DNA from 3 places in the Bacillus sp. SIMBA_154 genome. Region 1 is predicted to be linked to each of the others. Evidence: predicted binding sites of a transcription regulator. Region 1 holds the regulator's gene; each other region holds the start of a gene.
The links. Region 1 encodes Rex, which represses fermentation and respiration genes when NADH is low (regulators of the CRP and FNR family bind a similar motif). Its sites were predicted from a motif close to TTGTGAAATATTTCACAA; they were not measured.
Positions count from the first base shown of each region.

Region 2: a site for Rex is predicted at 1,770-1,787, ahead of R0K30_RS19160 (cytochrome ubiquinol oxidase subunit I). Genes of this name have one in related genera too.
Region 3: a site for Rex is predicted at 1,781-1,798, ahead of R0K30_RS08780 (L-lactate dehydrogenase). Genes of this name have one in related genera too.

Region 1 covers NZ_JAWJBV010000005.1:198,635-201,798, reverse strand. The annotation lists gene R0K30_RS10405 (ABC-F family ATP-binding cassette domain-containing protein) at 1-546, opposite strand, end outside; gene moaC (cyclic pyranopterin monophosphate synthase MoaC) at 685-1,176, shown strand; gene R0K30_RS10395 (redox-sensing transcriptional repressor Rex) at 1,192-1,845, shown strand; gene R0K30_RS10390 (twin-arginine translocase TatA/TatE family subunit) at 1,873-2,052, shown strand; gene tatC (twin-arginine translocase subunit TatC) at 2,068-2,817, shown strand; gene R0K30_RS10380 (hypothetical protein) at 2,812-3,093, opposite strand; gene R0K30_RS10375 (NUDIX hydrolase) at 3,090-3,164, opposite strand, start outside.
Region 2 covers NZ_JAWJBV010000021.1:15,513-18,676, forward strand. The annotation lists gene R0K30_RS19150 (FecCD family ABC transporter permease) at 1-412, shown strand, start outside; gene isdG (heme oxygenase) at 414-1,535, shown strand; gene R0K30_RS19160 (cytochrome ubiquinol oxidase subunit I) at 1,867-3,164, shown strand, end outside.
Region 3 covers NZ_JAWJBV010000004.1:41,536-44,699, forward strand. The annotation lists gene R0K30_RS08770 (M20 peptidase aminoacylase family protein) at 1-41, opposite strand, end outside; partial or broken gene R0K30_RS08775 (YfcC family protein) at 193-1,622, shown strand; gene R0K30_RS08780 (L-lactate dehydrogenase) at 1,837-2,784, shown strand; gene R0K30_RS08785 (L-lactate permease) at 2,828-3,164, shown strand, end outside.

The sequences.
Region 1 (3,164 bases):
TTCTGGTTTCATTAATAATAGCTTTCCAAGCGCTAGACGGGTTTTCTGACCGCCGCTTAAGGATTGGACGGTTGAGTCATCTTCAAAATGACTAAATCCGAGCCCATGAAGAATGGAGCGGACATCTGCTTCATATTGATAGCCGCCTTGATCCTTAAATTCCTGCTGCAGCCTGTCATAGGTTTTCATCAGGGAATCCAGCTCTGAACCTGTGGAAGAAGCCATTTTTTCCTCAATGGTTCTCATCTCTTGTTCCATTTCTTTTAAATGATCAAAAACCGATAATAATTCGTCTTTTAACGTACGTGTAGACGTCACATCGGTGTGCTGTGCTAAATAGCCGATTGATAGGTCTTTCGGTTTGATGATCTCACCTTGCTCGTAAGACATTTGACCGGCAATAATTTTTAAAAGCGTGGATTTGCCTGCGCCGTTACGACCAACAATGGCAATACGATCCTTTGCTTTGACTTCCAATTTTATATTCGTTAAAACGGTATCAGCGCCAAACGATTTGGACAGCTGATTCACTTGTAGAATCATCATGTAACTTCACCTCTGCTATAATATGTTAAGTGTAGCTTATCAGCAGTAAACCGGCAAATCTTACATACAATCGCAATGGTCAAATGAAAGACAGATAGGAAAAAATAGTGTATGATTTGAGTGAGGGAGCGTTGAAAGATGAGTCAATTTAGCCACTTTAACGAACAAGGAAGAGCAAAGATGGTCGACATTAGTAACAAATCGTCTACAGTGAGAACCGCCGTTGCTGCTTCAAGCGTTCGTATGATAAAAGAAGTATTTCATAAAATACAACAACGTGAAATTGGAAAAGGGGATGTGCTGTCTGTCGCACAGGTTGCTGGCATCATGGCAGCAAAGCAAACGTCCAACATCATTCCAATGTGTCATCCGCTTGTACTAAAAGGCGTGGATATCTCCTTTGATTGGGAGGATGACGGAAATGCGCACATTCTGAACATACAAGTACAGGTCAAAACAAAAGGAAGTACGGGTGTTGAGATGGAAGCGCTCACTTCTGCTTCAGTATGTGCACTGACCGTTTACGACATGTGCAAAGCGATTGATAAAGGCATGATCATCGGTCCTACCTATCTAGTTGAAAAGACAGGCGGGAAAAACGGTGATTTTCACAGAGCATCTGATATTTAAGTTGGAGGACCTTATATGAATATAGACCAGTCAAAAATTCCACAAGCGACAGCCAAACGTTTGCCGCTTTACTACCGTTTTTTAAAAAATCTGCATGCATCAGGAAAACAAAGGGTGTCATCGGCAGAGCTTAGTGATGCAGTCAAAGTGGATTCTGCCACCATTCGCCGAGATTTTTCGTATTTTGGTGCACTAGGGAAGAAAGGGTATGGCTATAATGTCGATTACCTCTTGACCTTCTTCAGAAAGACCCTTGACCAAGATGAAATGACCAATGTTATGCTCATCGGTGTCGGGAATTTAGGGACTGCTTTTTTACACTATAATTTCATAAAAAATAATAATACAAAAATTTCAATGGCTTTTGACGTCAATGAGAGTAAAATAGGAAGTGAGATAGGCGGCGTGCCTGTCTATGATTTGGATAAGCTTGAAGAGCATGTTCAAGAGGTTGGAGATATTCCTGTTGCGATTTTGACAGTACCTGCCGTAGCAGCTCAATCCATTACAGATCGTTTGATTGCCCTTGGCATCAAAGGAATCCTTAACTTTACGCCGGCTCGATTGAATGTGCCGGAACACATTCGAATTCATCATATAGATTTGGCGGTTGAACTTCAGTCTCTTGTGTATTTCTTAAAGCATTACTCTGTTACGCAGGAGGACTGATGAAAAGGGGTAAAGGGGGTGGAGCAAATGGGTCCGATCGGTCCTGGAAGTTTGGTTCTGATTGCGATTGTTGCGCTCATTATTTTTGGGCCGAAAAAGCTTCCTCAATTAGGAAGAGCAGCAGGAGATACATTACGTGAATTTAAAAATGCCACAAAAGGTTTAGCTGATGATCAGGAAGAAAAAAAGAAAAAAGAAGATCAGTAGAATAGGATGAGCTTCATGAATGTCAAAGATATGCCGCTTATGGAGCATATTGTGGAACTGCGAAAACGTTTAGTGATCATTGCGATGTTTTTTGTTGCCTTTATGGCGGCAGGTTTTTTTCTCGCTAAGCCGGTCATTGTGTATTTGCAAAATACCGATGAAGCGGCAACACTGACATTAAACGCATTTAAGCTCACAGATCCACTGTACGTGTTTATGCAGTTCGCATTTGTCATTGCTTTGGTTTTGACGTGTCCCGTGATTTTATATCAGCTATGGGCGTTTGTGAGCCCTGGTTTATATGAAAAAGAAAGAAAGGTGACACTTGCTTACATTCCGATTGCACTGCTTTTATTTTTGAGCGGTGTGGCTTTCTCTTATTTTATTTTGTTTCCCTTTGTCGTCGATTTTCTGATGCGGATGTCGAATGATTTAAATGTAGAGCAAGTGATTGGGATTCATGAGTATTTTACATTTCTGATGCAGTTAACACTTCCATTTGGCTTTTTGTTTCAGATGCCCGTTGTGTTGATGTTTCTCACAAGACTTGGCATCATCACACCGATGTTTTTATCAAAAATACGGAAGTATGCCTATTTTGTCCTCCTTGTCATTGCCGCACTCATTACACCGCCAGAGCTTGTTTCTCACCTCATGGTTACCTTGCCAATGCTCGTTTTGTATGAAGTGAGTATTGTCATTTCAAGAGTGACCTATCGCAAAATGCAGCAAACAGAGGAGAAAGAAAGTCATTATGTCTCATAAAAAAGCATCGTGATCCAAATGGTGATCACGATGCTTTTTATATTGTGATCGAAATTGATTGATGGCGTGAAAGAGGCGCTGATAATAACCGGGCTCATGAGGGACAAAGTCGTGTACATCTACTTCTCTGCTTTCCTCACGCCGTTCTCCGGCTGCATCAATCTCAAAGCCCTCTACCTGAATCCTTTCACATTGACCTGTTAAAAGGTGCTGTGCATCGATGAATCTCGTTCTGTAAAGACCAGCGACTTCTTTTTTCTGTAATTGAACGTTCACAGACTCCCCTTGATTTCATAAAGGTACACGTGGCAGAACTCACGGTCGATGAACGAAGGGATATGGATTTC
Region 2 (3,164 bases), on a different contig from region 1:
CTTTGTGTCGCCATATGCGCTGGCTGGGTTGTGTCTTTGTTTTTTTGCAATCAAGCCGGCAAATCTTCTCCTGCTTGGCGATGAATCGGCTCAGCTATTGGGCCTGAGAGTAGAGAGAACCCGGTTTTTCTTAATTGCGCTGGCGGCGCTTTTAGCTGGTGCGGCTGTAAGCGTGAGCGGTTTAATTGGGTTTGTCGGGCTTGTCGTTCCTCATTTTATCCGTCTTTTAATTGGAGATGATTACCGGTATCTGCTGCCGATTTCGATGCTGGGCGGGGGCGTACTTGTGGTTTTTGCAGATACAGCGGCACGGGTCTGGTTTACACCGGTTGAATTGCCTGTCGGTATATTGCTAGCCTGCATCGGTGCACCTTTCTTCCTCTATTTATTAAAAAAGAAAGGGAGGGGTTAAGTTGGATGTGATTGCAATGGATGACGTGAGTCTCAGTCAAGGGGGCTTTCGGCTGTCGTCAATCTCAGCCGCTGTTCCTAAGGGAAGTGTGACCGGAATCATTGGACCAAATGGGTCAGGGAAGTCGACTTTTATCAAAGCGGCCGCACGCCTCACGTCGATAGAAAGCGGCATGATTTACATTCACGATATACCGCAAAAAGAGATGACGGCGCAGGAAATTGCAAAGGAGATCGCTGTTCTCATGCAGACGAGAACGGCCATCCCATCGATGACAGTGCGTGAGCTGATCGCACTTGGACGGAGTCCGCATCGTTCGATCTGGAAAAAGAGCTCGAAGACAGATCATGAAGCGATTGAGTGGGCGCTTGATGTGACGAACAGCCGCGGCAATGAAAACAGGATGCTGCATACATTGTCAGGTGGAGAAAGGCAAAAGGCGTATATTGCGATGGCGCTTGCTCAGAAAACAGAGACCATTATTCTGGATGAACCCACAACTTATTTAGATATTGCACATCAGCTTGAATTATTAGAGCTGCTTAAACAGCTGAATCAGACGCATGGAATCACCATTTTAATGGTTCTTCATGACCTGCAGCAGGCAGCAAAGTATTGTGACCGCCTCATTGCGATGAAGCGTGGTCACGTGCATCAAATAGGGGCACCAACAGAAGTATTAACAGAAGACTTTTTCAAAGAGGTCTTTGGGATTCAGGCAGAGGTTCACTTGAACGGAGAGCATCCGCTCATCATCCCAATCGCTTCGATCCAACAACAAAAGGGAGATGAAAAGAACATGATCATTGTAAACAACCAAGTAAGAGTAGAAAAAGGCAGTGCCGACCATCTCGTCAAACGATTTAACAAGCAGGGACAAGTAGAATTCATGGAAGGGTTTTTAGGCATGGAAGTATGGGTCACACAGCAGACAACAGATTATGATGAAGTGACCATTCATACCCGCTGGAACCGTAAGGAGGACTTTGTGAACTGGACAAAATCTCAGGCGTTTGGTGATACGCACGCTCATGGAAAAGCGAAACCTGAAGGACTATTAAAAAACAAAATTACGTACTATGAAGTACAAGTGACAAGACCAGCTTTACAGAAAAAAGCCTAAATGTCATTACAGCGCTGCCGCCGAGGTGCAGCGCTATTTTTTTTGCAGATTTTTTCTTTCCGTCACATAATTTTGACAAAGTATTCAAACAACTGACACAATACCACCCAATTTTTAGGTAAAATTTACTTTATTTTTGAAGCGTATGGGTGTAAAGTACAGGTATAAATAACTAACCGAATGAAATTCAAGAGTAAATTTTCACCGAGTGAACCGTTTCAAACAGGCTATTAATTGTGAACCATTGAACAAGTAGTGAAATTTTTGTGAAATGGTGAGCATAAAGATCTCGAATCATTCGGCATGTGAAAGTAAGGGAGGATGTAAGGCTGTGAGTGAGCTGTTTTTAGCAAGATTTCAATTTGCTTCAACGACATTATTTCATTTTATTTTTGTTCCTATGTCTATAGGTTTGGTGTTTATCGTCGCATTGATGCAGACCCTTTATGTAGTGAAGAAAAAAGACATCTACAAAAAGATGGCGAAGTTTTGGGGTCACCTTTTCTTAATTAACTTTGCAGTAGGTGTGGTGACAGGGATTCTGCAGGAATTCCAGTTTGGGATGAACTGGTCTGACTATTCAAGGTTTGTTGGTGATGTCTTTGGTGCACCGCTTGCCATTGAGGCACTGTTGGCCTTTTTCCTTGAATCTACATTTATTGGACTTTGGATTTTCGGCTGGGATCGTCTGCCGAAGAAAATTCATTTATTGTGTATTTGGCTTGTTTCCCTTGGTACGATCTTTTCGGCGTTTTGGATTTTACTAGCTAACTCATTTATGCAGGAGCCAGTTGGATTTGTCATTAAAAATGGCCGTGCAGAAATGAATGATTTTGGCGCTCTTGTCACGAATCCGCAGCTCTGGGTAGAGTTCCCGCACGTTCTGTTCGGTGCGCTGGCAACAGGTGCTTTCTTTATTGCAGGTGTTAGTGCCTATAAAATGATCAAAAAACAAGAAATCGCCTTTTTCAAAAAATCATTCCAGATTGCCATGGTACTCGCTTTAATTTCTGGCTTAGGTGTGGCGTTCTCTGGACATGACCAAGCAAAGCATTTAATGAAATCACAGCCGATGAAGATGGCAGCAAGTGAAGCCCTTTGGAAGGATAGTGGAGATCCAGCGGCTTGGACACTATTTGCCAACATTGACACAGATAAAAAAGAAAACTCTGCAGAAATCAACATTCCGTTTGCTTTAAGTTATTTGGCTTATTCGAAGTTCAGTGGAGATGTTCCAGGTATGCTGACACTTCAAAAAGAATATGAAGCAAAGTTTGGCCCAGGAGACTACATTCCTCCAGTGAAAACAACGTTCTGGAGCTTTAGAATCATGGTCGGTGCGGGAATGCTTATGATTTTTGCTAGTATGATTGGCTTGTACTTGAGCTTTAGAAAGAAACTTGAATCAAACAAATGGTATTTACGCTTCATGGTTTGGATGATTGCGTTCCCGTTTATTGCAAACTCAGCCGGCTGGATCATGACCGAAATCGGGCGTCAGCCTTGGACCGTCTTTGGCATGATGACGACCGCTCAATCAATTTCACCAAACGTATCCTATGGCATGCTATTATTCTCAGTCATTAGCTTTACGACCATTTATCTGATTCTTGCAATCTTGCTTGCCTA
Region 3 (3,164 bases), on a different contig from region 1:
TCTGTCACGGTTTGTTTCATTTCGTTTGTCAAAGTTGTCATGAGAAGCCTCCTTGCTGACAGATAATCTGCCAAAACATTCTTTTAGTGAAATAATATTGATCTTAAATATCATCGATGTTTATAATATAACACATCATTTGATTATTCAGAAAATTAAGTGAAATTCTGATCGGGACAAAGGGGTTATGAGATGAAAACAGCGACAGTATCAGCACCTAAGAAGCAAAAACGAAAACTTCAAATGCCGGATGCGTATGTGCTCTTATTATGATTGCACTGATTTGTACTATTGCAACGTATTTTGTACCAGCAGGTGAATTTGACCGAAAAACATCAGGAGATATCACAACAGCCGTTCCTGGCAGCTATCATCGCATTGATCAATCACCAGTGAGTGCGGTTGGCTTTTTCACAGCCATTCAAGAAGGAATGGTGGGGTCATCTTCTATTATTTTTCTGATTTTATTTACTGGCGGAACCATTGCGATCTTGGAACGGACAGGTGCAATTAACGGGATGATTCACCATGTCATCAGACGGTTTCAAACAAAGCAGTTACTGTTCATTTGTATTGTCGGTGGCTTATTTTCTGTGCTTGGGACGACCGGAATTGTCGTGAACTCTGTCATTGGCTTTATTCCTATCGGCATCATTGTGGCACGATCTTTGAAGTGGGACGCTGTGGCGGGGGCGGCGGTCATTTACATCGGCTGTTATGCCGGCTTTAACGCAACGATTTTATCACCATCTCCACTAGGTTTATCTCAAACGATTGCAGAGCTGCCAATCTTTTCTGGAATTGGTCTTCGTGTCATTATTTATCTTTGCTTTCTGATTTCTAGTATTGTGTACATCTACTTATATACAAGGCGCCTGAAGAATAAAGAAAAGGGAAGCCTTCTTGGCGATCAATGGTTTCCTGCTAAGGGGCTTGGAGGAGCTGAAGCGGAATCAGTGGACAAGCCTGCCTTTACCAGCAGACATAAGCTGATTTTAGCGGTGTGTGGTTTGTCACTTGGGGGCTTTTTATATGGCGCGCTTCAGTTTGGCTGGACCGATAAGGAAATGGCGGGTGTGTTTATTTTTATGGCGATCGCTGCTGGACTGCTTGGCGGATTAGCAGCCAATGATATTGCGAAAACGTTTATTGTCGGCTGTCAAAGCCTTGTATACGGCGCACTTATTGTCGGGATGGCGCGCTGCATTTCAGTTATTCTAGAAAACGGTAAATTGCTTGATACAGTGGTCAATGGCTTGGCGAGTATGCTGACAGGATTTAGTCCAATTGCTGGTGCGATCGGGATGTATATGGCGAGTGCGCTTCTTCACTTTTTGATTTCATCAGGGTCAGGAGAAGCTGTTGTCTTTATTCCGATTCTTGCACCGCTGGCTGATTTAATGGGCATCACGAGACAGGTAGCTGTAGAAGCTGTCATGCTCGGCGAAGGAGTAGTCAACTGTGTCAATCCTACTTCAGGTGTGTTGATGGCTGTGCTTGCTGCAAGTGGTATTCCTTATGTGAAGTGGCTGCGTTTTATGGTGCCGCTTGCGCTCATTTGGTTTGTCATCGGTCTTGTGTTTATTTGTATCGGAGTGATGATCAACTGGGGACCTTATTAAACATGTATGAAGCTGCTGAAGAGAGTTTGGCAGTTTTTTTTTGTGGAAATATGTATGGAAACAGCGGTTTCAAAGCACAATAAGTGTGTTCACAAATTCGCTACATATTTTTTTGAGTAACCCCCTTGCAAAAGTTTGTGAAATGTTGCACAATAAGTATGTGAAATACTTCACAAATAAAACAACCTAGTTTTACTCAGGAGGATGAGGAAACATGACAAACGAAAAAGTAAACAAAGTAGCACTTATTGGAGCAGGTTTCGTCGGCAGTAGTTATGCCTTTACATTAATAAATCAAGCGATCACAGATGAATTGGTTGTGATTGATCTGAATCAAGACAAAGCAATGGGTGACGTAATGGATTTAAACCACGGGAAAGCATTTGCCCCGCATCCTGTGAATACGTGGTATGGAGATTATGAGGATTGTAAGGATGCAGATATTGTGTGTATCTGTGCTGGAGTGAACCAAAAGCCAGGTGAAACGAGACTTGACCTTGTTGAGAAAAATTTAAATATCTTTAAAGGCATTGTAGACAATGTGATGAAAAGCGGATTCGATGGCATTTTCTTAGTTGCCACAAACCCTGTTGATATTTTGACATATGCCACTTGGAAATTCAGTGGACTTCCAAAAGAACGAGTGATTGGTAGTGGGACCACTCTTGATACCGCAAGATTTAGATACATGCTCAGTGAGTATTTTGAAGCAGCGGCACACAACGTGCATGCGTACATCATTGGAGAGCATGGTGATACAGAGCTTGCTGTTTGGAGTCATGCGAATATCGGGAGTGTACCGATTACAGAATTAATGAAGAGAAATGATCAATACAAACAAGAAGACTTAGATGAAATCATGGAAAATGTCCGTCACGCCGCATACCAAATTATTGAGAAAAAAGGTGCCACTTACTACGGCGTAGCGATGAGTTTAGCCCGCATCACAAGAGCGATCTTGCACAATGAAAACAGCATTTTGACTGTCAGCACTTATTTAGATGGAGAGTACGAAGCAGAAGATGTCTACATTGGTGTACCTGCCCTTGTGAACCGAAATGGTGCAACAGAAATTATGGAGCTTGCACTGGACGAGACGGAAAAAGAAAAGTTCGCACACAGTGTGAATGTGCTAAAAGAGATTTTGGCTCCTCATTTTTAATCAATCAAAGACAATCTATCTGAGCAGAAAAGGATGAATCACTATGTGGCAGCAAATATATGATCCGTTTGGTAATGAGTTCGTAAGTGCATTGGTGGCAATGCTTCCAATTTTATTTTTTCTATTTGCATTAACCGTATTTAAGTTAAAAGGTGTTTTAGCCGCTTGTTTTACCTTAATCGTCAGTTTTATAACAGCTGTTTTCTTCTTTCATATGCCAGTTGAAAAGGCACTATCTGCTGTGCTGCTCGGTATATCTAATGGGCTGTGGCCGATTGGATATATCGTCATCATGGCCGTATGGCTCTATAAAATTGCTGTGAAATCTGGAAAATTTGATGTCATTCGTTCTAGTATTGCAGGAATATCTCAAGATCAAC